3 regions of the Lysobacter capsici genome follow, and region 2 is predicted to be linked to each of the others. Evidence: predicted binding sites of a transcription regulator. Region 2 holds the regulator's gene; each other region holds the start of a gene.

Evidence for each region. The regulator HrcA, encoded in region 2, represses chaperone genes, less so after heat shock. The targets are predictions, from matches to a motif close to TTNGCACTCNNNNNNNNNGAGTGCNAA.
Region 1: KME82_RS04045 (co-chaperone GroES) is a predicted target of HrcA. The motif match lies at 2,459-2,485, and genes of this name have one in related genera.
Region 3: rpoH (RNA polymerase sigma factor RpoH) is a predicted target of HrcA. The motif match lies at 8,214-8,240, and genes of this name have one in related genera.

What each region holds. Positions count from the first base shown of each region.
Region 1 covers NZ_CP076103.1:986,706-997,194, forward strand. Annotated here, with positions in the region: gene KME82_RS04025 (helix-turn-helix domain-containing protein) at 1-154, opposite strand, end outside; gene KME82_RS04030 (cupin domain-containing protein) at 563-937, opposite strand; gene KME82_RS04035 (hypothetical protein) at 1,051-1,305, opposite strand; gene KME82_RS04040 (AraC family transcriptional regulator) at 1,405-2,208, shown strand; gene KME82_RS04045 (co-chaperone GroES) at 2,533-2,820, shown strand; gene groL (chaperonin GroEL) at 2,952-4,592, shown strand; gene KME82_RS04055 (hypothetical protein) at 4,824-6,281, opposite strand; gene KME82_RS04060 (hypothetical protein) at 6,328-7,074, opposite strand; gene KME82_RS04065 (hypothetical protein) at 7,086-7,448, opposite strand; gene KME82_RS26990 (DUF6053 domain-containing protein) at 7,663-7,890, shown strand; partial or broken gene KME82_RS26995 (DUF6053 domain-containing protein) at 7,939-8,061, shown strand; gene KME82_RS04070 (ATP-binding cassette domain-containing protein) at 8,288-10,489, shown strand, end outside.
Region 2 covers NZ_CP076103.1:2,762,638-2,773,126, forward strand. Annotated here, with positions in the region: gene recN (DNA repair protein RecN) at 1-529, opposite strand, end outside; gene hrcA (heat-inducible transcriptional repressor HrcA) at 1,029-2,078, shown strand; gene grpE (nucleotide exchange factor GrpE) at 2,572-3,084, shown strand; gene dnaK (molecular chaperone DnaK) at 3,280-5,199, shown strand; gene dnaJ (molecular chaperone DnaJ) at 5,372-6,502, shown strand; gene KME82_RS11860 (DUF3857 domain-containing transglutaminase family protein) at 6,817-8,757, shown strand; gene KME82_RS11865 (hypothetical protein) at 8,761-9,363, shown strand; gene KME82_RS11870 (DUF3828 domain-containing protein) at 9,374-9,865, shown strand; gene dapB (4-hydroxy-tetrahydrodipicolinate reductase) at 9,989-10,489, shown strand, end outside.
Region 3 covers NZ_CP076103.1:5,614,081-5,624,569, forward strand. Annotated here, with positions in the region: gene KME82_RS23425 (primosomal protein N') at 1-1,299, shown strand, start outside; gene KME82_RS23430 (g-type lysozyme inhibitor) at 1,535-1,957, opposite strand; partial or broken gene KME82_RS23435 (NYN domain-containing protein) at 2,633-3,457, opposite strand; gene tal (transaldolase) at 3,622-4,575, shown strand; gene KME82_RS23445 (NAD(P)/FAD-dependent oxidoreductase) at 4,586-5,878, shown strand; gene KME82_RS23450 (hypothetical protein) at 5,975-6,403, opposite strand; gene KME82_RS23455 (DUF1203 domain-containing protein) at 6,671-7,138, opposite strand; gene rpoH (RNA polymerase sigma factor RpoH) at 7,325-8,203, opposite strand; gene KME82_RS23465 (N-acetylmannosamine-6-phosphate 2-epimerase) at 8,725-9,420, opposite strand; gene KME82_RS23470 (hypothetical protein) at 9,417-9,767, opposite strand; gene KME82_RS23475 (peptidogalycan biosysnthesis protein) at 9,788-10,489, opposite strand, start outside.

The DNA of each region.
Region 1 (10,489 bases), 1.8 Mb from region 2:
CCAGTTCGCGCAGATGGGCCATGCTCGGGAACTTGCCCTGGGCCGCCTCCCAGTGCCCGACCGCGCTGCGCTGTACGCCCACCGCCGCACCGAGGGCGGCCTGAGACAGGCCGGCGTGACGACGTGCGAGGCGGATGCGCTGTTGGGGCGTCATATGATCGATTTGGCACTTTTATAGCGGAAAAATCGGCAAATGCTACCTATAGTCACGTAGTGAGCAATAGACGCCACACCTAGTGCGTTTCAGCTAGCGTCGTGCGCTATCGTAGCCAACAGATACAGCAAGTTATGTGATCGAACAAGTGTTGGTGATACCGAAAGTAGCCGATTCGGCCTGGGCCGCGTGTGGCAACCGTCGCAAGGACTTCGCAAGATGCTCACACGCTGATACGGACTTCGGCTGGACACGAGGTCGGTTCGGGGGACGGGCGCAGGATTGCGCCATGCGTAGGACGGCCATCTCCGTACCAAAGAGCGCGTTCCACGGGACGCGCTCTTTCTTTTTTTGCGCTGCCGGGGCCGCCGCCGGCGCGATGCGAACGACGGCCGACAGGCCGCGCGCTCAGGCCACCGGCCGCAACTGCTCGTCGAGCGAACGGGTCTTGTCGGTGACCACATCCCCGGTGTGCCGGGTGCTTTTACGTTCGATCAGCAGGATGTGGCATTCCTCGCTGGCGATCGGGTTGTGGCGCACGCCCTTGGGCACCACGAACAACTCGCCCGCACCCAGCTCGACGGTGCGGTCTTCCATCTCGATCGCCAGCCTGCCCTTGAGCACCATGAACAACTCGTCCTCGTCGGCATGGCTGTGCCAGGCCAGGGTGCCGTGGACGCGCGCGACCTTGATATAGGCATCATCGACTTCGGCGATCACCCGCGGCGACCACAGTTCGGTGAGCGTTGCGGCGATATCGGCGGGCGAGGTCACGGACGACATGCGGAATCCTGGCGAGAGCTGGGAATCCCAGTCTAGTACGCCGCATGGCACGCCGCCTGATGCGGCGTGTCCGGTCATCTGGATGCCGCAAGCGCGCCGTGGCACCGCGAGGGTCAACCCAGCGATTCGACCCACGCGCGCAGCCGGGCGTCGCGAATCTCCAGCACCTCGAACAAACCCACCGCGCGCAATGCCGGCAGCGCTTCGCGGATGTGCTGTTCGGCTTCGGCGCGCGCGGCGTCGTCGGCCCGCGGATCGCTCAAGGTGCGGGCGTTGGCCAGGAACGCGGCGACCGAGCCTTTGCGTACGGCCACGCCGTCGATCCGGGCTTCATCGAGGTGGTCGGGCAGGATGTCGTGAGCGCGCATCGGAAACTCCATCGGGACGGTCGGAAAGGTGCGTCCATGCTGGGTGGGCCAGGCCGGCTCTGCTACGTTGCCCCGGCCATTCAATCGCGCGTTCCGGCCATGTCCGACCCTTTGCTTGCTCCGGCCCGCGCCGATTCGGATGCGGGGCCGTTCGTGATCGCGGTGACCCTGGTCGCCCGCGGGGTGCGCGACACCGCGTCGCACCAGCACGCGCGCGGACAATTGCTCGGCGCCCATCGCGGCCTGCTTTGTGTCGGCACCGGGCAGGGACGCTGGCTGGTGCCGGCGACCGATGCGGTGTGGCTGCCGCCGCACGCGCCGCATTCGCTGCGCTCGCACGGCGAAGCGTTTTCCGGCTGGAGCGTGTATGTCGCGCAGGCCGATTGCGCGGCGTTGCCGGCGCAGCCGTGTGCGCTGCGGGTGTCGGCGCTGCTGCGCGAAGCGATCGCCCGAGCCGCGACCTGGCCGGCGTCGCAGCCGTTGGACCCGGCCCGGGACCGGCTGGCTCGGGTGCTGCTGGACGAGATCGTCGACTGCCATGCGCACAGCCGGGCCGGCGAACGCATCGGCCTGCCGATGCCGAGCGACCCGCGCGCGCTGCGCGTGGCCCAGGCCCTGATCGACGACCCGGCCGATCCGCGCGGTCTGGCCGAGTGGGCGGCCTACGCGCATTTGTCCCAGCGCAGCCTGAGCCGCCACTTCAGCGCCGAGACCGGCTACAGCCTGCTGCAATGGCGGCAACGCGCGCGGCTGATGCGCGCGCTGGAACGGCTGGCGGCGGGCGAACCGGTGACCACGGTCGCGCTGGAGATGGGGTACGACAGCGTCAGCGCGTTCACCGCCATGTTCCGGCGCCACCTCGGCGCCGCGCCGACCCAGTACCTCAAACCCTCGCGGGGTTGAGCCGCTGAGCCGGCCGGACGTGGCGGGCCTGGCCTGGCGTTCGACCGTGCCCAGCGTCGACCCCTTTGGCCCAGGCGTCGCTGACCTTCAATGGAGCTTTGCCCCGCGCGTGAGGCATCGGCGCCGGGAGTCCGCGTCCGGCGGCATCCGGGCGGCATCGAGAATTTCTTCGCCCCGCCCCTTGAAAGGCCGCCAGGACGCCTCATCTTCCGTCCAGTCCCGGTTCGCCCGGGCGCTTTTGTCCCCGGCGTTGGCACTCGACGGGGGCGACTGCTAAAATTCCCGTTCTTTCTCCACCCATTCAATCACTTACAGAGGGTCGCCATGAATCTCAAGCCGCTTTACGACCGCGTTGTGGTCAAGCCGATCGAAGCCGACGAAATCTCCGCCGGCGGCATCATCATCCCCGACGCCGCCAAGGAAAAGTCGACCAAGGGTGAAGTCGTCGCCGTCGGCGAAGGCAAGGCCCTGGACAACGGCAGCCTGCGCGCGCCGAAGCTCAAGGTCGGTGACAAGGTCATCTACGGCCAGTACTCGGGCAGCTCCTACAAGCAGGACGGCGTTGAGTACAAGATTTTGAAGGAAGACGACGTCCTCGCGATCGTCGGCTGATCGGGCCGGGAATCGGGAATGGGGAATAGGGAATCGTCAAAGCGCTTGCGCTGACGTCCCAGCCCCTCCGATTCCTCCCGCTTTTGCTCGTCCCATTCCCGATTCCCCATTCCCAATTCCCGGAGTTCCAAATGGCTGCCAAAGAAATTCGTTTCGGTGAGGACGCACGCGCCAAGATGGTGCGTGGCGTCAACATTCTCGCCAATGCCGTAAAGGCCACCCTCGGTCCGAAGGGCCGCAACGTCGTGCTCGAGAAGAGCTTCGGCGCGCCGACGATCACCAAGGACGGCGTGTCCGTCGCCAAGGAAATCGAACTGGCCGACAAGTTCGAGAACATGGGCGCGCAGATGGTCAAGGAAGTCGCTTCCAAGACCTCCGACAACGCCGGCGACGGCACCACCACCGCGACCGTGCTGGCGCAGGCGCTGATCCGCGAGGGCATGAAGGCGGTCGCCGCCGGCATGAACCCGATGGACCTCAAGCGCGGCATCGACAAGGCCGTGGTTGAAGCGGTCAGCGAGCTCAAGAAGCTGTCCAAGCCGTCCTCGACCAGCAAGGAAATCGCCCAGGTCGGCGCGATCTCGGCCAACTCCGACGCCGACATCGGCGACCTCATCGCCCAGGCGATGGACAAGGTCGGCAAGGAAGGCGTGATCACCGTCGAAGACGGTTCGGGCCTGGAGAACGAGCTCGACGTGGTCGAAGGCATGCAGTTCGATCGCGGCTACCTGTCGCCGTACTTCATCAACAACCAGCAGTCGATGTCGGCCGAACTGGACGACCCGTACGTGCTGCTGTACGACAAGAAGATCTCCAACGTGCGCGACCTGCTGCCCGTGCTGGAAGGCGTGGCCAAGTCCGGCAAGCCGCTGCTGATCGTCGCCGAGGAAGTCGAAGGCGAAGCGCTGGCGACCCTGGTGGTCAACACCATCCGCGGCATCGTCAAGGTCTGCGCCGTGAAGGCGCCGGGCTTCGGCGACCGTCGCAAGGCGATGCTCGAAGACATGGCCGTGCTGACCGGCGGCACCGTGATCTCCGAGGAAGTCGGCCTGCAGCTCGAGAAGGCCACGATCAAGGATCTGGGCCGCGCGAAGAAGGTGCAGGTCTCCAAGGAGAACACCACCATCATCGACGGCGCCGGCGACGGCGAGACGATCCAGTCGCGCATCAAGCAGATCAAGGCGCAGATCGAAGAGACCTCGTCGGACTACGATCGCGAGAAGCTGCAAGAGCGCGTGGCCAAGCTGGCCGGCGGCGTTGCGGTGATCAAGGTCGGCGCGTCGACCGAGATCGAGATGAAGGAAAAGAAGGCACGCGTTGAAGACGCGCTGCACGCCACCCGCGCTGCCGTGGAAGAAGGCATCGTCCCGGGCGGCGGCGTCGCGCTGCTGCGCGCCAAGGCCGCGATCAGCGGTCTGAAGGGCGCCAACGAAGACCAGAACCACGGCATCCAGATCGCCCTGCGCGCGATGGAAGCGCCGCTGCGCGAGATCGTCACCAACGCCGGCGAAGAGCCGTCGGTCATCCTGAACAAGGTCCAGGAAGGCACCGGCGCGTTCGGCTACAACGCCGCCAACGGCGAATACGGCGACATGCTCGACTTCGGCATCCTGGACCCGACCAAGGTCACCCGCACCGCGCTGCAGAACGCGGCGTCGATCGCCGGTCTGATGATCACGACCGAAGCGATGGTCGCCGAGCTGCCGAAGAAGGACGAGCCGGCGATGCCGGGCGGCGGTGGCATGGGCGGCATGGGCGGCATGGATTTCTGATCACTCGATCGCCATGAAGCAACCTAAGGAACCCCGCCGAAAGGCGGGGTTCTTTTTTGCGTTGCGTTTTGCGGCGGCGATCGCGTCGCGCCGCGCATCCGCGATTGCGGCATGAATTTCCGAGTCAGCCGATCGCCGTGGCGCGAAACGAAAACCCCGCCGAAACGCGGGGTTTTTGTGTCGACCCGGGCCGCGGCGCGCCTGGACGCGGCCACGGCGCGCGCACGCGAGCTACAAAATCGCGCCGAGCAGATCGCGATTGAACGGCCTCACGTAAGCGGCCATGTCCAGCACGGTGTAGTCCGCGCTGGCGCCGGAACGGGCGAACTGATCGATCACGCTGACGCAGCGGTCGCGTTGCCGGGACGGCAGGAAGCGCAGGATCGGCACCAGTTGGCGATGGCCGATGGTTTCCCACAGTTCCACCGCGTCCAGCCCGGCCATCCATTGCAAGGCCAGTTCGTCCGACAGGCCCAGCGCCGGATGCCCGCCGATGGTGCGGATGTTCTGCTCGCGCAATTGGCGGATGTGGCGGTGGGTGGACAGGCGGTCGTCGGTGCGCGCGTAGCCGATGTCGCCGCTGGCCGGGCCGAAGCGGGTCGGCGCGTCCTTCGCGGCGGCGCCGAAACCGAAGCCCGACAGCAGTTGCTCCTGTTCCTGCAAGTCTTCGCTGATCGTACTGAGCGTGCGCATGCGGGTGCCGCCGAGCAGCGCCTCGCACGGGAAGAAATAGCCGAAGGCGGCGAACACGCGTGCGTGCAGCGCTTCGTATTGTCCGGCCCGGCTGGGCGTGGCCAGCGCGCGGTCGACGGCGTCGACCAACTCGGGCGCGACGTCCAGGTCGGTGTCGGGATCGAGCCTCAGCACGACCTTGGGCGCGATCATCTCGTCGACCAGATGGATCGCGGTGACCTCGTTGCGCTGAAGGCGTTCGAGATCGCTGCGGAAATCCGCGGCCAAGCCGAAGCCGTTGACGCCGCCGCCGGCGTTGGCGTTGTGGATGCTGCGCGTGTGCAGTTCGTGCAGCACGCGGCTGGCGGTGGCGCTGATGGTCCAGCGCGAGGTGAACGAAACCCCGCCCGAATGCGGCGACCGCTGCGGATGCCGGTAGACCACCGGCGAACGCGGCGATCGCGCGCCGAACACGGCGTCGCCCGGAAACGGGCCGAAGCGCAGGCCGCGGTCGAGCCGGCGCGCGGCGAACAACGCCTGCACCGTCGCCAGCGGCAGCGCGGTGAACTCGTCGGGCGTGCGCACGGTGAAACCGGCCAGCCGGCTGTGCAGGTCCGCGAGCAAGTCGGGCGTTTCGTCTTCGCCGCGCAGTCCCCAATTCGCTTCGGCCGGCCGCGTGGTGGGCACGGTCGGGCGCAGCGCCGGACGCGGCGGCGTCGGTTCGATGTCGGGCTCGGGCTCGGGTTCCGGCTCAGGCTCGGGTTCCGGTTCCGGTTCCGCCGCGCGCGGCGCCGGACGCACGGTGAGCACGCCGTCCTCGCTGATCACTTCCTTGAGTTTGGTGTCGGCCTCGATCGACGGGTCCAGGCGGGCATTGCCGAAACCGAAGCGATCGGCCGGGGCCATCGCGTCCAGGCCCGCGAGTTGTTCGCGAATCTGCCGCAACGAGGTGTCCGGCGTCAGGCGCAAGACGATATCGCGATCGGGTTCGCCGGCGAATGCGATGGTGACGAGCATGCGGAGCTCTCGGTTGGGCGATGCGGCAGGCGCGGCGCGCGGCCGCTCAGTCCGGATCGATGACGAAAAAATGCACGCGCAGCCGGCCGAAGAAATCCCGATCCGGATCGGCTTCGGCCTGCACCTGGATGCGTTCGAAGGTTTGCTCGGTGCTGCCGTCGGCCCAGATCACCCCCGCATTGACCTGCAGCGCCGCGCCGTCGTCCGCCTCCCGCGCGGTGCCGCGCCGGGTGTCCACCGGCCCGGGGCGCGGCAGCGGCCCAAAGCGCGGCGTGTTGCGGGTATAGACCCGCGCGGCGATCGGGTCGAGAAACTGATGCACGTCCCAGGTGGTGATGTCGCAGGTCCACAGCTGTTGCAGCGCCTCGAGGCGGTGCGAAGGGCCGAGCCGCGCACGCATCAGATCGACGGTGATCAGGTTCGCTTCGTGCTGGAACCGGCGCACGGTGACGTTGCGAAAGCCCCAGCCGTCGGCGCGGTTGACCGCGTACAGGCGATCGACCACCGGCTCGGCGCCGGTGGCGATGCGGAAACCGAAGCCCAGCGGTTGCCGCGATCGCGCGCGGATCTGGATCGACAGCGCCGCGCCGCGGCTCACCGCGACCAGATTCGGAAATACCCGATCGGGCGCGAGCTGCGGCAGTCGCGCGTCGCTGAACATATGCAGCTGCGCGCCCCGATTGCGATGGCGGGCGTCGGCATCCTCGTCGTTGAGGCCGAAGCGGACCAACAGATCTTCGCTGTCTTGCAGCCAATCGGAGGATTGGCCTTCCAGCGCGTGGGACGCGGCCATGAATGCATGCCTCAGACGGGGTTGATCGAGAAGCTCAAGGTGGTGCCGCGCACGCTGAAGGTGGCGGTGTGGCCGTTGGGCGCGAACGCCACCGACGGGCCGTCGCGACGCGTGCCGCCGAGCGCGCGCGCGCGGATGCGCACGCGGTCGCCCACGTCCAGCGCCTGGCCATGGAAGCGCAGCGCGGACAGGTCGACGCTGCGGGTCTGACCGGCCGGGAATCCGCCGCCCGTCGGGGTCTGGCTGATCACCCGGTCACCGTCCAGGCGCTGGACAATGAAACGCAGGACGAACGCGGCGTTGTTGGCGCAGGCGATGTGCTGGACGTGCAGCTCGTGCTGGCCTGACTCTGCGGGATTCCCGGATGGATGCATGGCGGGGCGCCTCGTGCGCACAGGAGAGAAAACGGAAGGGTCGATTCGGAAAACGCCCTATCGAGCGGGACGTGAAGACGCGCCGCTGTCTACGCAGGAGCGGGCGCGCTCGACAATGCAAACGGTTTCCGCCTGGTGGACAGGCCATGCGAACTGCCGCGTATGACCGCCGCGCTGGCGACGGTGAGCCAGGCCGTCGAGAACGCGGGAAGCAATGCAGGCGCAACGAGGTTTTGTTGTGGGAGGGGCTTCAGCCCCGGCGCCTTTCGCTCGGTTCGCCACGAAGCCTCAGGCGATCTGGAACAAAAGCGTCGGGGCTGAAGCCCCTCCCACGAAGACTTCGCACTGGCGCGGCGCCTGTTTGCCTGCCGACCGATCCATCGCATCCGACCGTGTTGCATTTTCCGTTTGGTGGACAGGCCATGCGAATTGCGGCGTATGACCGCCGCGCTGGCGACGGTGAGCCAGGCCGTCGAGAACGCGGGAAGCAATGCAGTCGCAACGAGGTTTTTTTGTGGGAGGGGCTTCAGCCCCGACGCCTTTCGCTCGGTTCGCCATGAAGCCCCAGGCGATCTGGAACAAGAGCGTCGGGGCTGAAGCCCCTCCCACGGAGACTTCGCACTGGCGCGGCGCCTGCTTGCCTGCCGACCGATCCACCGCATCCGACCGTGTTGCATTCACGCTTGCGCAACGATCGCCTTCGTACCGTCGAGGCCTGATCCATCACGTCTTGGTCGCCGCGCGGCCGGCGCTGGTTGCCGCATCGCGTCGTCGTCGGACGCGTCGATGCGCGGGGGAGGCCGGTCGGCCGGATGCGTTGCGGTGCCGGAGCAACCGCGATGAAAAAAGCCACTGCCGCCTCCCGTCCGCGTCGCGTCCGCGAGCCGGGCCGGCGCGAGCCCGAGCGCCCGATCCGCGTAGTCGGCGCGCGCGAGCACAACCTCAAGAACATCAGCATCGAGATTCCCAAGCGGCTCATCGTCGTATTCACCGGCGTATCGGGCTCGGGCAAGTCCTCGCTGGTGTTCGACACCATCGCCGCCGAATCGCAGCGCCAGCTCAACGAAACCTTCAGCAGCTTCGCCCGTCATCGCCTGCCGCATTACGGCCAGCCCGATGCGGATGCCATCGAAAATCTGTCCGCGGCGATCGTGGTCGATCAAAAGCGCCTGGGCGGCACCGCGCGTTCCACCGTCGGTACGGTCACCGATATCTATGCGCTGCTGCGGCTGTTGTATTCGCGCATCGGCAAGCCTTTCGTCGGCGAATCCACGGTGTTTTCGTTCAACCATCCCGAAGGCATGTGCCCGCAATGCGACGGGCTGGGCACGACCGAGCGGGTGGACGTCGACAAACTCATCGACCGCGGCAAGTCGCTCAATCAAGGCGCGATCCGCTTTCCCGCATTGGCGGTCGGCAGCGCGCGCTGGAAGCGTTATGCGCTGTCAGGCCTGTTCGACAACGACAAGCCCCTGGGCGATTACAGCCCGGCCGAATGGGACCTGCTGTTGAACGCCGAACCGTTCAAGCCCAAGCATCCCAAGCCGGGCTGGTGGGCCAGCAGCGAGTACGAGGGCCTGCTGCACCGTTTCAATCGCAGCTTTCTGCATCAGTCCGGCGACAAGGTCAAAGGCGCCAGCCGCGAGGCCTTGAACCGGGTCGTGTCGCGCCAGACCTGCACGCAGTGCAAGGGCGCGCGACTGAACCGGCAGGTGCTGGCCTGCAAGATCGCCGGCAAGCACATCGCGCATTGCGCGGCGATGCAGGCCGACGAACTGATCGAATTCATCGCCGCGATCAAGAGCGCGCCGGCCGCCACCGTCACCGCGGCGATCGTGGAACGATTGCAGCATCTGATCGGCATCGGCCTGGGTTATCTGAGCCTGGATCGGCAGACCGCGAGCCTGTCGGGTGGCGAATCGCAGCGGGTCAAGATGGTCAAGCACCTGGGCAGCAGCCTGACCGACATGAGTTACATCTTCGACGAGCCCAGCGTCGGCCTGCATGCGCGCGACGTGCATCAGGTCAACGCCCTGCTGCGGCAATTGCGCGACAAGGGCAACACGGTGCTGGTGGTCGAACACGATCCCGACGTGATCGAGATCGCCGATCACATCGTCGACATGGGGCCGGGCGCCGGGCGCGACGGCGGGCAGGTGGTCTATCAGGGCGACCTGGCCGGATTGGCCGCGTGCGGCAGCCTGACCGGACGCCATATCGCGCGGCGTCCGCAGTTGAAGACGCGACTGCGCGAGCCCACGGGCTGGCTGCCGCTGCGCAAGGCCAGCCTGCACAACCTGCGCAAGGTCGACGTGGACCTGCCGGTCGGGGTGATGACCGTGGTCACCGGCGTCGCCGGGTCGGGCAAGAGTTCGTTGATCAACGGCGTGTTCTCGCGCGAATACCCCGACACGGTCTGCATCGATCAGGGCGCGCTCGCCGCGTCGCGGCGTTCCAACACCGCGACCTACACCGGTCTGCTCGATCCGATCCGGCGCCTGTTCGCCGAGGAGAACGGCGTCGACGCCGGGTTGTTCAGCGCCAACTCGACCGGCGCCTGCCCGGTGTGCAAGGGCCTGGGCGTCACCCAGATGGACCTGGCCTTCATGGACCCGATCGAAAGCGTCTGCGAAGCCTGCCAGGGCCGTCGTTTCACCGAGCAGGTATTGGCCTACACCTGGCGCGGCCTGAGCATCGACGAGGTGCTGCGCCTGAGCGTGAGCGAAGCGCGCGGCGTGTTCGACGCGCCGCAGTTGCAGGCGATCTTGGCCCATGTCGAACAGGTCGGCCTGGGCTATATGTCGCTGGGCCAGCCGCTCAGTACGCTGTCGGGCGGCGAGCGCCAGCGCATCAAGCTGGCGACCGAACTGGAAAAGCGCGGCGAGACCTATGTGCTCGACGAACCCACCACCGGCCTGCACATGTCCGACATCGAGCGCCTGTTGCGGTTGATGGAGCGCCTGCTCGACAACGGCAGCACCTTGATCGTGATCGAGCACAACCTGGAGGTCATCGCCCAGGCCGACTGGATCGTCGACATG
Region 2 (10,489 bases):
CGCGCAGCAGCGCGCTCCAGGCGCGCGCGGCGGCCTCGACCGCGCTGCGCGCGGCGTCGGTGCGGCCGTAGGCGTCGAGCAGGGTGAGCTGGCTGGCCTTGGCCATCAGCGCCTGGTGTTCGTGCTGGCCGTGGATTTCGACCAACCGCCCGGCCAGTTCGCCGAGCTGGCTCAGCGTTACCGGCCGGCCGTTGACCCAGGCACGCGAGCCGCCGTCGGCGCGGATCACCCGGCGGATCTGGCAGACCGGCGCGTCGCCGTCGCCGGTTTCGTCGAGTTCGTTGTCGCGCAGCCAGTCGGCGGCTTGCGGGGCGTCGTCGAGGGTGAAGTCGGCGACCAGTTCGGCGCGGTCGGCGCCGTGGCGGACCACGCCGCTGTCGGCGCGCAGGCCCGACAACAGGCCGAGGGCGTCGACCAGCAGCGACTTGCCGGCGCCGGTTTCGCCGGAGATCACGGTGAGGCCGGGTCCGAAACTGAGTTCGGCGGCGCTGACGACGGCGAATTGCTTTAGCGAGAGGTGGGCGAGCATGCGGCGGCGATTGTGCCTTGAGCGAGCGGGGCTGGGAATGGGAGCGGCGGCGGGGGCGAGCGTAGGGGCGGGGTGGATCATGGGGTGAGATTGGGGAGGAGGGTGGGCTGGCTTGGGTTTGCGGGTTGGTCCTCATTGGTTTGCCAGGGTTTGCCAGCCAGGGGCCTCGTTGGTTTTGCTGGACAGGGTCGCGTTGCTTTTGCTCGTCATTCCCGCGAAGGCGGGAATCCAGAGACTTCAGAGTCATGCCTCGGTGAAGCCCTGGATTCCCGCCTTCGCGGGAATGACGAGCCAAAGAGGAGTCGTGCCCGACAGATTGGCAACCGATCGCGTCATCCTTCTTACGATTCCCGATTCCCGATTCCCGATTCCCGATTCCCAAATCCCGACTCCCGACTCCCGACTCCCGAGCTTTTCACCAATCCCGAATCCCCAATCCCGAATCCCGGCCTCCAACCAACCCTTGCACCTTCCCCCACCGGCGCTTATATCCACACCCATGAACCGTCGCCCCGATCCCAGCCTCGACCCGCGCGCGCGCCAATTGCTGCGCACGCTGATCGGCCGCTATATCCACAGCGGCGAGCCGGTCGGGTCGCAGACCCTGGCCAAGCACGCCGGGCTGGATGTCAGCGCGGCGACCATCCGCAACATCCTAGGCGACCTGGAAGACGCCGGCCTGCTCAGCGCCCCGCACGCCTCGGCCGGGCGCATCCCGACCTCGCAGGGCTACCGCCTGTTCGTCGACTCGCTGCTGCAGGTGCGGCCGCTGCCGGAAGGCGACCTAGCGCGCCTGCGCAGCGAGCTGCCGTCGGGCACCGGCACCCAGGCCCTGCTCGGCAGCGCCTCGGAACTGCTGTCGGCGATGACCCACTTCGTCGGCGTGGTCAGCGTGCCCAAGCGTGAGCAGTTCGCGTTCCGACGCATCGATTTCGTGCCGCTCGACGCGCAGCGGGTGCTGGCGATCCTGGTGTTCGCCGATCAGGACGTGCAGAACCGCATCATCCAGACCCGCCGTCCCTACGAGGCCGGCGAGCTGGAGCGGGTCGGCAACTACCTCAATGCGCATTTCGCCGGCCGGCCGGTGTCGGAGATCCGCGACGTGCTGCTGCTGGAGCTGCGCAACGCCCAGTCCGAAATGCAGACGCTGCTGGCGCAGTCGGTCGAACTGGCCGAGCAGGTGCTGATCCCGGACAACGACGACATGGTCCTGGCTGGGCAGACCCGGCTGATGGGCGTGCAGGAACTGGCCGACCTGGACCGGCTGCGCGAGCTGTTCGAAGCCTTCGCGCGCAAGCGCGAGATCCTGCAATTGCTCGAACGCACCGTGCGCGCGCCGGGCGTGCGCATCTTCATCGGCGAGGAAACCGGGCTGGCGCCGCTGGAAGGCGTGTCGTTGGTGACCGCGCCGTACACCGCCGGCGGCCGCGTGCTCGGCGTGCTCGGGGTGATCGGACCGACCCGGATGGCCTACGACCGGGTGATCCCGGTGGTGCAGGCGGCGGCCGACGCGCTGGGTAATGCGTTCGGGGCACCCGAAGCCGAATAAGGCCGAATCTTCGCGTCCGCGGGGTAGCCCCCTGTAGGAGCGGCGCGAGCCGCGACCACGAATCCCGTCTTCCCGCGCAGGATTGAGTACGTCGATCAACCATCACGGCAAGCCCGAACCAGCGCCGGCGTGTGTGTTGGCCGAGTTTTCGCGTCTGTGGGTCGGCCCCCTGTAGGAGCGGCGCGAGCCGCGACCGCGAATCCCGTCGTCCCGCGCAGGATTGGTTACGTCGGGTAACCCTCACGGCAAGCCCAGGCCAGCGCCGGGGTGTGTGGTAGCGCGGCCGCGGCCCGCGCCGCTCCTACAGGGGCCGCCCGTCATCCACGAATCAGCCGGCCGATGCATCCAGCCTCTTGCCGCGATTGTCCCGAAACCACCCCCGCTCGCCGCAACTGAGCGCCGATCCCGCACGATCGCCGCAGATCCCGGCACTTGAATGGTCCGGCCGCGGCCCCATAGCTGGCCTGTCGCGGAAAAACCGCCAGGACCCAGCATGAGCCAAAACGACCCCAATCCCGAACTGAACCTCGACGACCAAGCCGCCGCGGCGAACGCCGAGCCGACCGAGGTCGAGAGCCTGCGCGCCGAGTTGACCCGGTTGCGCGAAGACTCGCTGCGCGAACGCGCCGAACTCGACAACCAGCGCAAGCGCGTGGCCCGCGATATCGACATGGCCCGCAAGTTCGCCAACGAGCGCCTGCTCGGCGACCTGCTGCCGGTGATCGACAGCCTGGAAGCCGGGCTGGGCGTGGCCGGCGGCGAGCCCAACGCGCTGCGCGAAGGCATGGAACTGACCCTGCGCCAGTTGCTCAAGGTCGCCGGCGACAACGGCCTGGTCGCGGTCGACCCGGTCGGCCAGCCGTTCAACCCCGAGCACCATCAGGCGATGAGCCTGGTGCCCGCGCCGGGCGTCGCGCCGAACCACGTGGTCCAGGTCTACCAAAAGGGCTGGCTGCTCAACGAGCGCCTGCTGCGTCCGGCCCTGGTCGTGGTCAGCCAGGACTGAGCCGAACCATCCAATCGCACGCGGCCGGGGCCCGATCGGCTTGGAACGGCCCGGTCCGCGAAGTTCACCAAACGTTAAAGGGCAGGGCACGGGCGCTTGAACTGCCCGGCACCGAGCCCCAGATATCGCACATCGGCGGCCTGCAGCAATCGCGCCGCCCCCAACATTGAAGCATTGAGAGAGGGAGCAACATCCATGGGCAAGATCATCGGCATCGACCTGGGCACCACCAATTCCTGCGTTTCGATCATGGAAGGCGGCAAGGCCAAGGTCATCGAAAATTCCGAAGGCGACCGCACCACGCCGTCGATCGTCGCGTTCACCAAGGACGGCGAAGTCCTGGTCGGCGCGTCGGCCAAGCGCCAGGCGGTCACCAACCCGAAGAACACCTTCTACGCGGTCAAGCGCCTGATCGGCCGCAAGATGACCGACGCCGAAGTGCAGAAGGACCTCGGCCTGGTGCCGTACGCGATCGTCCCGCACGACAACGGCGACGCCTGGGTCGCGACCCAGGACGGCAAGAAGATGGCGCCGCAGCAGATCTCGGCCGAAGTGCTGGGCAAGATGAAGAAGACCGCCGAAGCCTACCTGGGCGAGCCGGTCACCGAAGCGGTCATCACCGTGCCGGCCTACTTCAACGACAGCCAGCGCCAGGCGACCAAGGACGCGGGCAAGATCGCCGGCCTGGAAGTCAAGCGCATCATCAACGAACCCACCGCGGCCGCGCTGGCCTACGGCATGGACAAGAAGGGCGGCGATCGCAAGGTCGCGGTCTACGATCTGGGCGGCGGCACCTTCGACGTGTCGATCATCGAGATCGCCTCGGTCGACGGCGAAATGCAGGTCGAAGTGCTGTCGACCAACGGCGACACCTTCCTGGGCGGCGAAGACTTCGACAAGCGCGTCATCGACTACTTGGTCGAGGAGTTCCTCAAGGACCAGGGCATCGACCTGCGCAAGGACCCGCTGGCCCTGCAGCGCCTGAAGGACGCGGCCGAGCGCGCCAAGATCGAGCTGTCGTCCTCGCAGCAGACCGAAGTCAACCTGCCCTACGTCACCGCCGATGCGTCGGGCCCGAAGCACCTCAACATCAAGCTGACCCGCGCCAAGCTGGAGTCGCTGGTCGAGGACCTGGTCAAGAAGACGATCGAGCCGTGCCGCATCGCGCTCAACGACGCCGGCCTTCGCGCCAGCGACGTGGCCGAGGTGATCCTGGTCGGCGGTCAGACCCGCATGCCCAAGGTCAGCCAAGCCGTGGCCGAGTTCTTCGGCAAGGAACCGCGCAAGGACGTCAACCCGGATGAAGCCGTCGCCGTCGGCGCCGCGATCCAGGGCGGCGTGCTGGCCGGCGACGTCAAGGACGTGCTGCTGCTCGACGTGACCCCGCTGAGCCTGGGCATCGAAACCCTGGGCGGCGTGTTCACCAAGATCATCGAGAAGAACACCACCGTTCCGACCAAGGCCTCGCAGACCTTCTCGACCGCCGAGGACAACCAGTCCGCGGTGACCGTGCACGTGCTGCAGGGCGAGCGCGACCAGGCCCGCTTCAACAAGTCGCTGGCCCGCTTCGACCTGTCCGGCATCGAGCCCTCGCCGCGCGGCATGCCGCAGGTCGAGGTGTCGTTCGACATCGACGCCAACGGCATCATCCACGTCAGCGCCAAGGACAAGAAGACCAACAAGGAACAGAAGGTCGAGATCAAGGGCGGCTCGGGCCTGTCCGAGGAAGAGATCGCCAAGATGGTCGCCGACGCGGAAGCCAACCGCGAGGAAGACCAGAAGTTCCAGGAACTGGTGCAGGCGCGCAACCACGCCGACGGCCTAATCCACATGACCCGCAGCACGATCAAGGAAAACGGCGAGAAGTTGCCGGGCGACCAGATCGGCCGCGCCGAAGCCGCCATCTCGGAGCTGGAAACGGCGATGAAGGGCGACGACAAGGGCCAGATCGAGGCCAAGTCGAAGGCGCTGGAAGAGGCCGCGCAGTCGCTGTTCGCGGCGGCCAACGCCGGTCAGCCGGGCGAAGGCGCCCCGGCCGGCGACAGCGGCGCGTCGGCCAAGGCCGACGACGTGGTCGATGCGGAGTTCACTGAAGTGAAGGACGAGAAGAAGTAAGCCGGGAATCGGGAATGGGGAATCGGGAATGGCGGCGCGATCTGACGTGTGGTTCGCCGAGTACCCGGTTCCCTATTCTTGTATCCGTAGCGGGCGACAGTCGTCCTGACGCGTCGCCCGTTTTTGATTTAACGATTCCCGACTCCCAATTCCCGATTCCCGAACCCAGCCCATGAGCAAACGCGACTACTACGAAGTGCTGGGCGTTGCGCGCAACGCCAGCGACGACGACCTCAAGAAGGCCTATCGCCGCTGTGCGATGAAACACCACCCGGACCGCAATCCGGGCGACGCGGCCGCCGAGGCCGCGTTCAAGGAGTGCAAGGAGGCCTACGAAATCCTGGCCGACGCCAACAAGCGCCGCGCCTACGATCAGCACGGCCATGCCGCGTTCGAGCACGGCAACGGCGGCGGCGCCGGCGGCCCGGGCTTCTCGGACATGGGCGACATCTTCGGCGACATCTTCGGCAATATCTTCGGAGGTGGCGGCGGTGGCGCGCGCGGTCCGCGCCGCGGCGCCGACATCGGCTACGTGATGGAGCTGTCGCTGGAGGAAGCGGTCGGCGGGGTCGAGAAGCAGATCGAAATCCCGACCCTCGACGCCTGCGAGACCTGCAACGGCAGCGGTTCGGCCGACGGCAAGGTCGAGACCTGCGGCACCTGCAAGGGCCACGGCCAGGTGCGCATCCAGCGCGGCATCTTCTCGATGCAGCAAAGCTGCCCGCACTGCAACGGCAGCGGCAAGACCATCGCCAACCCTTGCGCCGATTGCCACGGCCAGGGCCGGGTCGAACGCACCAAGACCTTGCAGGTCAAGATTCCGGCCGGCGTCGACAACGGCGACCGCATCCGCCTGACCGGCGAAGGCGAGGCCGGCCCGACCGGTTCGCCGCCGGGCGACCTGTACGTGGAAGTGCGCGTGCGCGAGCACGAGATCTTCCAGCGCGACGGCGACGACCTGCATTGCGACGTGCCGATCCGCATCTCGCAGGCCGCGCTCGGCGACATCATCCGGGTGCCGACCCTCGGCGGCGAAGTCGAGCTGCGCATTCCCTTCGAAACCCAGAGCGGCAAGCTGTTCCGCCTGCGCGACAAGGGCGTCAAGTCGGTGCGCAGCCGCAAGACCGGCGACCTGTACTGCCGCGTCGTGGTCGAGACGCCGGTCAACCTCACCGTGGAACAACGCGAGCTTCTGGAGAAATTCGAAGCGACGTTCGTGGGTGAGGGGGCGCGAAAGCACTCGCCACGGTCCTCCACCTTTCTGGACGGGGTCAAGGGATTCTGGGATCGGATGACGTCCTGATAGCAGCGGCGTGCATCGCACGCAGCGCGTCGCGCCAGGTGCGCGACGCGTGTCCGGACAAGGGGGGCTTCGGCCCCCTTTTTCGTAGGCGGCGCATAAGTTTTTTCGCGTCCGTCGACACCGCGCGTCGGCCTCCCGGTTCGCCGCCACGCACCCGCGATCGGTACGCAGCGACGCGCGCATTTGCGGTCGCAGCGATCGCCAACTCCGGCACGCCGGGGATGTGGTAGAACGTTTTCGCGCCGACGTCGGCGCGGCGGCGCCGATCCGCGATCGCGCGGCCGTCTACCACGCAGGGAACAGGGGAAGAAAGGATGCGCATCGCGATGCAGCGGCTGTCGGCCGCGGTTTGTCTTGCACTCATCGGCAGCGCGGCGTTCGCGCAGAGCGCGCCGCCCGATCGCGCCGCCGCCGCGCCGGCCGCGGCCAATGCAACGCCCGCCGCCGCAGCGGCAGCCTCGGACGACCCGATCCGCCGGGAGCGTTCCTACCTCAGCTACACCGTGCAGGCCGACGGCAGCTACGTCGAGCAGCACGAGACCGCGTTCAAGGTGCTCGACGAACGCGCGATCGAATACGCCAAGCACGAATCGATCGGCTACAGCGCCAGCATCCAGACCCTCGACGTGGTCGAGGCCTACACCCGCAAGGCCGACGGCCGCCGCATCGACGTGCCCAAGTCGAACTTCCAGGTCGAGACCAACGACGGTCGCGAAGGCGGCGGCCCGGCATTCTCGGACGTCGCCACTACCAGTCTCGTGTTCCCCGATGTCGCGGTCGGCGACACGGTGGTGCTGAACTACCGGCTGGTCGGCAAGAAGGCGATGTTCGACGGGCATTTTTCCGACATCACCAGTTTCAGCGACACCACCTACATGGGTGATCTGCGGATCAAGATCGACCTGCCCGCCGGGCTGTGGACCCAGCAGCAGACCTTCGGCAAGCTCAAGCAGGTGCGCGACGAAACCGTCGGCGGCCGCCGCATCGTCGAGTGGACCTACCAGAACCTGAGCCCGGTCAAGCGCGACTCCGACCCGGCCACGATCTTCGAGCTCGAACGCTACAACGGCTACGCCCTGTCGACCTTCCGCAGCTACGGCGACATCGCCAAGGCCTACGGCGAGCGCGCGCTGCCCAAGGCGGTGCCGACCGCGCGGGTGCGCAAGCTCGCCGACGAAATCGCCGCCGGCAAGACCGACCAGCGCGCGGTCGCGCAGGCGCTGTACGAATGGGTGTCGACCCACATCAACTACGCCGGCAACTGCATCGGCCTGGGCGCGGTGGTGCCGCGCGACCAGGACTTCGTGCTCGACAACCGCATCGGCGACTGCAAGGACCATGCGACCTTGCTGCAGGCGCTGCTGGCGGCCAAGGGCATCGAGGCGACCCAGGCGCTGATCAACGCCGGCAACGTCTACACCCTGCCCAAGGTGCCGGTGGCCTCGAGCGTCAACCACGTGCTCAATTACCTGCCGGGCCTGGACCTGTACGTGGATGCGACCGCCAAGGGCATTCCGTTCGGCGAACTGCCGGCGCAGATCGCCGGCAAGCCGGTGCTGCGCGTCGACCGGCCTGAACTCAAGGCCGCCACGCCGGGCTTCGTCAAACTGCACAACCGCCAGCGCATGGACACCCGCCTGACCGTGCTCGAAGACGGCTCGATGAAGGGCACGGTCGAGGTCGAACTCAGCGGCATGCCGGCGATCTCGATGCGCGCGAGCCTGCGCGAACTCAGCGCCGACGATGCCAGGGACATGATCAAGAACGTGTTCAAGCGCGGCGGCCTGGAGGCGCAGGGCAGCTTCACCCAGGACGATCCCAAGCCGCTGCGCGGCGAGCATCGTTACCGCGCGCAGTTCGAGGTCAAGCAGGCCTTGCCGGTGCCGGGCGCGTTCGCGCTGGGGCCGAGTTTCTTCAGCCCGATGCCGGTTAGCGCGCTGGTCGGCAGCGGCACCGCGGAAATCGCCAAGGACGAAGGCGACGGCACCTGCGGCGGCGGAAGTTCGGAGGAAACCTATCGGATCGAATTCCCGGCGACGATGAAAGTGATCGCGGTGCCGCCGAATCTCAGCCTGGAATCGGGCGGTTCGCGCTACACCGCGACCTATACACTCAAGGGCAACGTGCTCGAAGCCAGCCGGGTGATCGAGGACGTGACCCTGGGGCCGGTGTGCACCGCCGAATACAACCGCGCCTATCAGGCGTTCGCGAAGAAAGTGCTGCCCAATCTCAAGGCGCAGCTGGTGTATCAGTAAGCCATGGCGCGCAGCTACGAATCCTTGCGGCCGTTGCTGCAACCCTGGGGCGAACTGCGCTCGCAGCCGGCGTCGCAGTGGCGCGGTGACATCGCCTTGCCGCCGACGCTGGAAGCGTTTTATCGCGAACTCGGCCCGTGGGGCGAAACGCTGGACGAGCCGGTCGGCGCGATCGGCTTGAGCCTGGATGCCGGCGGCAATCCGGTCGACATCCCGCCGCTGCACAAGCTGTGGGCGCAGCAGGCGGGGTATCGCTGGCATGGCCTGAGCGGCGAACGCTTGCCGGCGTGGAAAGACGAATGGCTGACGGTGGCGATGGAAGGCGGCAATCCTTTCATTATCGACATGCACAGCGGCCAGGTGCTGTTCGACCTCGCCGGCGGCCCATGGTCGCCGCGGCCGATCGCCGACGATCTGGCCACCGCGTTCGGCGCGATCGCCACGGTGGCCAATGCCTACACCGCGCTCGGCGAGGCCGCGTTGGACGAAGACGACGACCTGCGCCCGCAGGCGAGGGCGCAGGTGCGCGACGCGCTCGCCGATTTCCTCGACGGCGACCGGCGACGCGCCGACGCCTTGCTCGCGGCCTGGCGTTGGTACGAATAAGGAGGGTTCGATGCGCTTTGCGATGCCGTTGATCTCGCTGCTCGCCGCCGGCCTGCTGACCGGTGCGGGCAATGCACGCGCCGCTTGCCTCGGCGATACGCCGGTCGCAACGGCCAGCGCGTTTTACCGCGACCACTACAGCTTCTGGAACGATCCGCTGCCGACCCTGGAGCAGACCACTACGGCGCGATTGTTGCGCCTGTTGAAACGCGACCGGGCCTGCGCCGGCGCGGGCGAGGTCTGCGCGATCAATGCCGATCCCTGGCTCGACGCGCAGGACGGCGAGGCGCGCGATCCGCGCTTCGTCGCGCAGGGCAAGAACGTGGTGCAGGTGCGTTACCGGTTCGAGCTGGGAGGCGGACAGCCGTCGCAGCCGCAGGTGGCGCGGCTGCGGCTCGCGCGCGAAGGCGGCTGCTGGCGGGTCGACGATCTGGTCGGTCCGAACGGCGGCTCGTTGCGCGACGCGCTAGCGCGTTTCCACGACGGCCCCGGCGCCGACTAAGCGCGGTCGCGGCGAGGTTGTCGACATCGCCGTGGCGCGAACCGCGCACAGCGTGCGCGCGGCTATGTGAACCGGGCAACGTCCGCGCTTGTCGCCGCCCGATTGCGCCGCTAGCCTGACCGCATGAGCGAAATCACCCGACTGTTGATACACGGCGCCTCCGGCCGCATGGGCCAGGCCTTGCTGCGGCTCGCCGCCGAACGCCAGGACCTGCGCGTGGTCGCCGCCTATTCGCGTTCGCAGCCCGCGCAGCGGGTGATCGACGGCGTGCCGCATTTCGCCGTGTCCGAATTGAACGGCGCGCCCGAGTTCGACGTGGCGATCGATTTCAGCTTGCCCGACGGGTTCGACCCGGTGCTGGCGTTGTGCGCGCAACGCGGCAAGGCCCTGGTTTCGGGCACCACCGGCCTGAGTTCGGCGCAGAACACCGCGATCAACGACGCCGCCGCGCGCATCGCGGTGGTGTGGGCGGCCAACTACAGCCTCGGCGTGGCGGTATTGACCGAACTGGTGCGTCGCGCCGCGGCCGCCTTGCCGGGTTGGGATTGCGACGTGATCGAGGCCCACCACACCCGCAAGCTCGATGCGCCTTCGGGCACCGCGTTGCACCTGGGCGCGGCCGCC
Region 3 (10,489 bases), 2.9 Mb from region 2:
CCGGGCCTGATCGTGATCGACGAAGAACACGACGGCAGCTTCAAGCAGCTCGACGGCATCCGTTACCACGCCCGCGACTTCGCCCTGGTCCGGGCCAAGGCGCTGGACGTGCCGGTGCTGCTCGGCAGCGCCACGCCGTCGCTGGAATCGCTGCGCAACGCCCAGGTCGGACGCTACGGCCATCTGCACCTCAAGCGCCGCGCCGGCCAGGCGCAGCCGCCGCGGGTGCGCGTGCTCGACGTGCGCAAGCGCCCGCTCGAAGCCGGCCTGTCGCCGGAGCTGATCGAACGCATCGGCGGCGAGCTGCGCGCCGGCGGCCAGGTGCTGGTGTTCAAGAACCGGCGCGGCTACGCCCCGGTGCTGCTGTGCCACGACTGCGGCTGGACCGCGCACTGCCCGCGTTGCTCCACCCCGCTCAAGGGCACGCCGATGACCGTGCATGGCGGCGGCCGGCGTCTGCAATGCCATCACTGCGGCACCCGCCGGCCGGCGCCGGACGCGTGTCCGGACTGCGGCGGGCTCGCCCTGCAATCGCAGGGCGCGGGCACCGAGCGGATCGAGGAATCGCTGGCCGCGCGGTTCCCGGAGTTTCCGGTCATGCGCATCGATCGCGGCAGCACGCAAAAACGCGATGCGCTGGAACAGATGCTGGGCGAATTCGGCACCACGCCGGGCATCCTGGTCGGCACCCAGATGCTCGCCAAGGGCCACGACCTGCCGAACCTGACCCTGGTCGCGGTGGTCGGCATCGACGAAGGCCTGTTCAGCGCCGACTTCCGCGCGCCGGAAAAACTCGCCCAGTTGCTGATCCAGGTCGCCGGCCGCGCCGGCCGCGCCGACAAACCCGGCGAGGTGATGCTGCAGACCCATCATCCCGACCACGAACTGCTGCACACGCTGCTGTCCGGCGGCTATCCGGCCTTCGCCGAAGTCGAGCTGGCGCAGCGCGAAGCCGCCGGCTTCCCGCCGTTCGCGCACATGGCGCTGCTCCGCGCCGAAGCGCAGCAGGTCGAAGCGGCGAACGCGTTCCTGGCGATGGCGCGGCGCGAGTTCGAACGCGTCGCCGGCCCACGCGCACACAACCCCGCCGATCCGGGCGCGCAGTTGGAAGTCAACGGACCGGTGCCCGCGCCGATGCCGCGTCGCGCCGGTTACCTTCGCGCGCAGCTGATCCTGTCCGCGCCCGACCGCCGCCCGCTGCACGCCGCACTCGACGCCGCGTTGCCGGCGATCCATGCCGCGCCGCAAGCGCGCAAGGTGCGCTGGTCGCTGGATGTCGATCCGGCCGATCTGTACTGATCACAGGCTCCATTGCGGCGATCTACGCAGCGCGCAAACGCGTGCGACGCGCCCGTGCCTGATGTCCCGTTACTCCCTGTAGGAGCGGCGCAAGCCGCGACCGCGACATCGCGCAAACGACGCAAGCGTGATGTCGCGGCTTGCGCCGCTCCTGCAGGGGGTTGCAGGCGAGAGCTTCGGCCATTGCCAAAAGGACATCGAATTTCCGCGCGCAGCGATCGCATGCGCGCCGCGCTCACCGCAGCCCGATCTTCAACGAATACTTCACCACCGCGCCGCGGCGCGCACTGGCGCGCGGCTGGTACATCTGGATGCGATACAAACCATCGGCCGGCAGCCGCGCACTGCGCGTGTCGCTGCCTTCCAGCGGCAAGGCGAGCTGTTGCGGATCGGGCAGTACGTAATCGGCCGGCGGAAACACGTTGAGGTCGGCGTTGCGGCTGCCGCTCACCGTCACGCTCAACACCTGGCCGGCCTTGGCGGTGAGCAGATACTCGACGGTGTCGTAGCCTTTAAACGAGCCTTTGAGCGTGGTCGCGCTGTGTCCCTTGGCGAAATGCACCGGCACCTGACTGACCTTGTCGGCGGCCGAAGCGACGGGCGAGGACATCAGCAAGGACAGTGCGAGCAAAGCGGCCGAAGCGGGGCGAGCGATCATGTGCAAGTTCCATGGGGATTGGCGACGACCTTAGCCCAACCCACGCTGCGCAATCGTGAACCATGCCGATGCGGCGATATGAAATTTCTTCAGTGCCGACATTCTCTACACGCATCGCACGCAAAAAACAGTACACGGCGTCAACGCGTCAACGCCGACACATCGCGCGCTACGGCCTCACCAACTAAAGTCCGCGCCCGCCGAAGCCGTGCTTTCATCGCCGAAATCCCGCCGACAGCGACACGCTGGCGCGCGAATTGACCGAACGCTGACAACCCACCGCGATCGCCGACTATCCGCCCACGTCCCCAAACCGACGCCGATGCGATACGCGCCCGCCAAGCCCGCAGTGTTCATCGCCGCGGCCGACATCTCACCGCTCATCGCGCTCATGCGATCCAGGCACCCGTCGATATCGCCGAAACGCTGATTGACGTCGCCGTCGAACGCGGATCAGGACTGCGGCTTGCCCGTAGGCTTCGCTGGCGCAGGTGTCGCGACTGCGGCCGGCTTGGATGCGGGTTGCTGCTTAGGTTGTTGCTTGACCTGCTGCTTTGGCTGCTGCTTGGCTTGTTGCTTTGGCTGCTGTTTGGCTTGTTGCTTTGGATTCTGCTTGGCTTGTTTCTGCGGCTGCGGCTGCGGCTTCGACTGTTTCTTGGGTTGCAGCGCGGCCTGTGGCTTGGACTGCGCTGTGGGAGGTTGCGCGGTTTTTTGCGCAGGCTCCGCTACCGACTTCACCGGCGAGGCCACGGGCTTGGTTACACTTTTATTCTTGTCGCGTATCCACACGCTGAGCTGATCGCGCCGAATCTCGAACAGACCCATCGCCTCGATCAGGTCGCTGAGCTTGGGATACCCGTAATTGCGCGGATCGAACGAGGCCTGGTTGCCGACCTGCTGGCCGACCGTCGCCAATCGCGACCAACCATCGTCGCCACTGGCCGAATCGGTCGCACGCCGCAGCATCTGCACCAATCGGGTATCGCCGCGCAGGTCCTTGGCGCTGCGCGGCGGCGTGGTCGCCACCTCGTCGGCCGGCGCATCCTCGCTGGCCGGTTGGCCCAGGCCTTCGACATAGGTGAATTTCGAACACGCGTTGACGAACGGCTCCGGAGTTTTCTTTTCGCCGAAGCCATAGACCTTGACCCCGTCGGTGAGCAGACGCATCACCAGCGGGGTGAAGTCGGCATCGCTGGAGACGATCGCGAAGCCGTCGAGGTTGCGTGCGTACAACAGATCCATCGCGTCGATCACCATCGCCATGTCGGACGCGTTCTTGCCCTTGCTGTAGGCGAACTGCTGGATCGGCCGGATCGCGAACTCGTGCAGCACCGCTTCCCAGCTCTTGAGGTTCGGGCTTTTCCAGTCGCCGTAGGCGCGGCGCACGTTGGCCACGCCGTAGCGCGCCACCTCGGCCAGGATCACCTCGATCTTCGCCGCCGGCGCGTTGTCGGCATCGATCAGCAGCGCGATGCGTTTTTCTTCCGAGGCCAGGCCCATGCGCGCATTCTCCCTGCCGCCGGCCCGGATGCGGGCGGGCGTTGTCGCGGCCAGCCTAGCGCAACCGCCGCCGCGGCGCGTGGCACTGAAGATAGGCCAGCTTCATGACGGCCTAACCCCGATGCGGGACAATGGCGCGGAATCCGACGACAAGACCATCTCCCATGAGCAATCAACTCGAACAACTGCGCGCGCTGTCCACCGTCGTCGCCGACACCGGCGACATCGACGCGATCGCCCGCTTCCATCCGCAGGACGCCACCACCAACCCCTCGCTGCTGCTCAAGGCCGCCGGCCTGCCGAATTACGCGCCGTTGATCGACGCGGCCCTGCGCGGCGCCCAGGGCGACGACGAGGCCGCGCGCGTGAGCGATGCCGGTCTGCGCCTGGCGGTGGCGATCGGCGGCGAAATCCTCAAGCTGATCCCCGGCCGCGTGTCGACCGAAGTCGATGCGCGCCTGAGCTTCGACACCCAGGCCAGCCTGGCCCAGGCGCACCGCATCGTCGAGCTGTACGAGCAGGCCGGGATCGGCCGCGACCGCCTGCTGATCAAGCTCGCATCGACCTGGGAAGGCATCCGCGCCGCCGAGCAGCTCGAGCGCGAAGGCATCCACTGCAATCTCACCCTGTTGTTCTCGTTCGCCCAGGCGGTGGCCTGCGCCGAAGCCGGCGTGTACCTGATCTCGCCCTTCGTCGGCCGCATCCTCGACTGGCACCTGGCCAACGGCATGGCCAAGCCGGCGACGCCGCAGGACGACCCGGGCGTGCAATCGGTCACCCGCATCTGGGAGTACTACAAGCGCAACGGCTACCAGACCGTGGTGATGGGCGCGAGCTTCCGCAACACCGGACAGGTGCTGGCGCTGGCCGGTTGCGACCGGCTGACGATCTCGCCCGAGCTGCTCGGCGAACTCGAATCCACTCAAGCCGACGTTGAACGCGCCCTGTCCGACGACGGTCAACGCACCCAACCGGGCGAATCGCTCGGCGAAGCCGCCTTCCGCTGGCAGCACAACGAAGACGCGATGGCGACCGACAAGCTCGCCGACGGCATCCGCCGCTTCGCCGCCGACCAGCGCAAGCTCGAAGAGCAACTCGCCCAGCGCCTGCGCGGCTGAGCGCGCCGCGATGAGCAGCAACGATTCGCGCAAGCACGTCGTCATCGTCGGCGGCGGTTTCGGCGGTCTGTGGACGACGCGCGCGCTGGCTTCGGCCGATGTGCGCATCACCTTGATCGATCGCCGTAACCACCATCTGTTCCAACCGCTGCTGTACCAGGTCGCCACGGCCGGCCTGTCGGCGCCGGACATCGCCGCGCCGCTGCGGCACATCCTGCGCAAACAGGCCAACGTCGAAGTGCGGCTGGGCGAAGTGATCGGCCTGGACGCGGTCGCGCGCAACGTCTCGCTCGCCGACGGCGAGGTGATCGCTTACGACTACCTGCTGCTGGCCAGCGGCGCGACCCACGCCTATTTCGGTCACGACGAATGGGCGCAGCACGCGCCGGGCCTGAAGACGCTCGACGACGCGCTGCACATCCGCCGCCGCGTGCTGACCGCGTTCGAACGCGCCGAAGCCGCGGACGACGAGGCCGAGCGCGCGGCGTGGCTGCATTTCGCCGTGGTCGGCGGCGGCCCGACCGGGGTCGAACTCGCCGGCACCCTGGCCGAGATCGCGCACAAGACCCTGCGCCGCGAATTCCGCCGCATCGATCCGTCGCAAGCGAAGGTCCGATTGATCGAAGCCGGGCCGCGCGTGCTCGCGAGCTTTCCCGAGTCGCTGTCGGAAAAAGCCCGCGTGCAATTGCAGCGGCTCGGCGTGGAAGTCGTCACCGGCACGCCGGTCGGCGCGATCGGACGCGACGGCTACAGCCTCGGCGCCGAGTTCGTGCCCGCGCGCACCGTGCTGTGGGCGGCCGGTGTCGCCGCCTCGCCGCTGGGCGCGCTGCTCGACGCGCCGCGCGACCGTGCCGGCCGGGTGCGGGTCGAACCCGACCTGACCGTGCCCGGCTATCCGGACATCTTCGTCGCCGGCGACCTGGCGAGCATCCAGCAAGCCAACGGCCAGCCGGTGCCGGGCGTCGCGCCGGGCGCCAAGCAGATGGGCAGCTACGTCGCCCGTGCGATCCGCGCGCGCCTGAGCGGCCGCACCATCGGCCCTTTCCGCTACGTCGACTACGGCAACCTCGCCACCATCGGCCGCCGCGCCGCGGTGGTCGACCTGCGCGGCTTCAAGTTCTCCGGCTTCCTGGCCTGGGCGTTCTGGCTGGCCGCGCACGTGTTCTTCCTGATCGGCTTTCGCAACCGTTTGATCGTGATGCTCAACTGGTCGTGGGCGTATTTCACCTACCAGCGGCATGCGCGGATCATTTTTGGTGGCGGCAACGAAGACGGCGGTGCCAAGGACGACAACGCCGGTTGAGCCGTGCAGGACTCACCGCAACGACGAAGGGCGCCTCGCGGCGCCCTTCGTTTTTCAGCGATTGCGAAGGCATCGCCGATCGGCCGGGCCGATCGATCAGGTATACCCGTCGAAGTAGAACGCCGTGGCCTGCACGTTCTTGGTCGCGCCGGTGTCCAGATCGGTGATGGTCACGCGCAAGGTGGCCTCGCCGTCGCCCTGGGTTTCGGTGCTGATGAGCTTCTCGCAGTAAGACTGATTGCCGCAACCGGCCGGCACCGTGTTGGTCTCCAGGTCGCGCCAGGCGTAGGAATAATTGCCCGCGCCCAGGCCGGCGACCTGGAACAGCGCCGTGGTCGGATTGGTCGCGCCGCCCGGCCGCCACACCGAGGTGCAGGTGAAGGCCTCGGGTACGTCGAGTGCATAGGTGTCGACGAAGCAGGTCACCACCGCATTGCTCATGTCGCCCGCTCGTGCCGGCTGGCTGTGCGCCAGCCCCAGAACCGAAATCAACGCGCCTACCGCCCATAGCTTGTTGGCTTGCATACACCCTCCATTGGTCTGCGTGACGCGGGCCGCGGTCGGCCCGCGCGATTCGAGAAACCGCCGGTCCCGGCGGCTTCGAGCGCGAGTCTAGACAGGCCCGCGGGGACGCGGACGCACGGCGCGCCAAGCGTATGCAGGAGTGCGATGCGGCTTCCACTTTATCTCGATGCGCAGCACGTCCTGGCTAGATTGCATCGCACGTGCAGCATGCCGGCCATCGTCGGGCGCACGCCGATCGCACCGGCCGATGACGGTCCGGACGCAGACTCAGTGCCGATCGATCCGACACAGAAAACAGCCGAACCGCGCGTTGTGCGCCATCACGCTGACCACGCCGTCGATCGCGAACAGCGACTGCAGTTCGTCCTGCGCCGCCGCGCCCTCGACCGCGCGCGCATCGCGCATCCAGCCGTCGCGGTCGTAGGCGCGCAGCGACAGATACCGGGTCGCCAGGATAGGCGGCAGTTCGTTGCGATACGTCGGCGCCTGCAGCGCGGCCTCGCGCACGAAGATCGGACCGCTGGCGCGGTACGGCCCCAGCGCATGGTGTTCGTACGGCAGCAGCAACAGCGTCTCGCCGACCGCGGCGTCGGTCAGCGACACCCGGCAGGGATAGCCGCGCGGCGAATCGGCGACGACACGGCGCATGTCGTGGGCGCGCAGGCGGTCGTCGTCGAGCGCGAACAAGGGGCGGAACGGTTCGGGCGACAGGCCGCTGATGCGATAGGCGTTCATGGGCGACTCCAGGCGAAGGCTCGATGCCACGATAGCCAGCGCTCGGCGCGCTCGATATCCGGATCTTGCCGCGGCCGCATTCGCCGATACTTCGCCGATACGCCGCCTCCGGGCCAGTCGATCGGACAAAAAAAAACGGCCCGGTGTCCCGGGCCGTTGGATCGCATCGCGTCATTCGCCGCTGGATTACGCCGCGAACAGACCGCGCATCTTCTTCAGCGCGTTGGCTTCGATCTGGCGGATGCGTTCGGCGCTGACGCCGTATTCGTCGGCCAGTTCCTGCAGGGTGATCTTGCTGTCGTCGTCGAGCCAGCGGCGCTTGATGATGTCGCGCGAACGCGCATCCAGGCCGGACAGACCTTCGCGCAGCAGACCCAGCTTGCTGTCTTCTTCGTCTTCGCGCTCGTAGGACTGCGACGGGTCTTCCTCGGCGGCGCGCAGGTAGGCGGCCGGCGACGGCGGCGCGTGATCGTCGTCCTCGTCGGACGGCGCGTCGAAGCCGATGTCGCGACCGGACAGGCGCGATTCCATCTCGAGCACTTCGCGCTCGGAGACATTGAGGTCCTTGGCGACCTGGCTCACCTCTTCGGCGTTCATCCAGCCCAGGCGCTTCTTGCTCTTGCGCAGGTTGAAGAACAGCTTGCGCTGCGCCTTGGTCGTGGCGACCTTGACGATGCGCCAGTTCTTGAGGATGAACTCGTGCATCTCGGCGCGGATCCAATGCACCGCGAACGAGACCAGACGGACGCCCTGATCGGGGTCGAAGCGCTTGACCGCCTTCATCAGGCCGATGTTGCCTTCCTGGATGAGGTCGCCGATCTGCAGGCCATAGCCGTTGTAGCCGCGGGCCACGTGGACCACGAAGCGCAGATGCGAATGGACGAGTTCACGGGCCGCGTCGAGGTCTTCGCCTTCGCGAAAACGGCGGGCCAGGGCCTGCTCGTCCTCGGCGGTCAGCACCGGGATCTGATGCACCGCGCCGATATACGCGTCCAGCGAACCGAGCGCGCTGGGCACAGGCAGGTTGTTGGTGACGAGAGCAGCGGATTGGGCAATAGAGGTCATGGGCGTCATCTTAGCAGTCGGCATATAGGACTGCTAAAGGGGGAAAAGGTTCCGCTGTGTTGCGGGATTGGAACGCACGAACGCGATCGTGGGGTGTCTCTCGCATTCGCCAGAACGGGCCTTGGCCGAAATTCCGGTCAAAACCACGAGATCGAGTCGAAAATTCAACAACATCAACATGTTACAAAATACAGCCAGAGGGGCTTTGTGAATCTTTCGGCATCCCGGCCGAATCTGGCGTGCGTTATTCGGCACTGCCGGGCATCCAACTCGGCGGTTTATTGCCAATTTGAGCCGAATCCCTTTATCGGCGGTTACGCCAGCGGTTTTTCGCGGCATGCCGGCGAGCGGGATAACTATTTGAACCTTATGAATTAAAAGATTATTAAGAACGGGCGTCACAGCCGCTCTACCAGCCCTTCGCAGGCTCCCGGCCGTCATCTATCACGACCAAGATCGACCGCAAAACCGGGCCGTTTCCGGCATCTTCCAGGTTGCCCGATCGACGCCAAAGGCAACAATTAGCGTTCGATCGCCTTCATTTCGCCGACGAAGCGCGCCGTTATGTTCTGCGGCCGGGTAATGGCACTGCCTATGACCACGAAATCCGCGCCGAGTTGCAGCGCACGAGCAGCTTGCCGCGGCGTGTCGATACCGCCTTCAGCCACCAGCAGGCAACCGTCCACGGCCCGGCGCATGCGGCGGAACGCGGCGAAGTCGTCGTCCGACAGACGCTGGCCCCGGGTGGCCTCGGTATGGCCGAAGGCCGCGCTGGACACGCAGTCGAAACCCAGCGCCTGCGCCCGCAGCGCCTCGACCGTGGTCGCGACTTCGGCCATCAGCCGCAAGCCCGGATGGCGCTTGCGGATCGCGGCGTGGAAGTCGCCTAGGCGCTGGCCGCCCGGGCGGCGGCGATCGCTCGCGTCCAGGCCGGCCATGTCGGCGCCGGCCTGCGCCACCTGGTCGATCTCCGCCAGGGTCGGGGTCAGCGCGATCTCGCAATCCGGATAGACCTGGGTGAGCACGCCGATCAGCGGCGCGTCCACGGCGGCACGGATCCGGGCGATGTCGTTCGCGCCGTTGGCCAGCACCCCGCAGGCGCCGCCCTCGATCGCCGCGCGCGCCATCGCCGGCATGCAGCCGTGCAGGGGTTCGCCGGGCAAGGCCTGGCACGAGACCACCAACCCGCCGCGCAGGCGTTCGAACAGGCGGTTCATCGCTCGGCGTCACGCACCGGCGGCAGCGGCGCGTCGTTGAGCAGGCGCGCATCGAGGATCTCCCACCAGCGATCCTGCTCGATCCTGCGCTGTTCCCAGGCCGGGTCGCGGGACCGACGCGATACCTCGCCGCGGTAGTCGCCCCACCCCGCCTCGTCGGCGAACGAAATCCAATGCTCCAGGGTGTGGACGCCCGGCCCGACCGTGCATACGTACCAGCGCGGATCGCGGGCCATGTCCAGGCCGTCGTAGAACCAGCGTTCGCGCTCGCCGACCCAGCGCCAGAACGCGGGCAGGTCGGCGCGCGCGGCGGCGGTCGGGCGGAAGGTGTAGATCAGATGCAGCATGTCGGCTCCACGCGTATGGATTACAGGAACGCTTGCCAGGCCGGGCCCAGGTGCGCGCCCAGCTCGCGACGATGACGCTCGGCGAAGCGCCGGTTGTGCCGATGTACCGCGATCGGATCGAGCGCGCGATCGGTCAGCAGCACCGCCGCGGCCAGCGGCTCGATACGCGCGCCGCGCCCGGCTTTCGCGTGCAGGGCCGAGGTCGACAAGCGCAGTTCGCCGAGTCCTTGACGCGCGGCGTAGTCGATCGGTTCGTAGCAAGTCAGGACGAAGTAGCGGAAATCGCGATCGTCCAGGTCGTAGTCGCAACCGAAGTAGCGCACGTGCAGCGCGCGTCCGAAGCGATAGCACACGCACACCGCAAGGATGCGTTGCTCGCGCCGTGCGACGAACGCGATCGACGACGCCAGCAGCCCGGCGCGGCGCTGTCCATCGAACAATGACTGCATCCACGCCCCGCCCTGCGCGCTGCCATGGCGGGCGCGGTTGCGTGCGATCAGCTCCGCCGCCACCGCCTGATTGGCCGCATCGATCCGGCCGCACTCGACCCGATTGCCGCATCGCGCGAACGCCGCGATCTCCGACTTGCACTGCCCGCGATCGTGCGCATTCCATCGTGCCATCAGTCCGGCCAGACCATCGGTCGGAACGTCCATGTTCGCCTCGGCCGAATGCAGCAACACGCTGGCGCCGGCGGTCTGCGCAAGCTCCTGCGCCGCCGC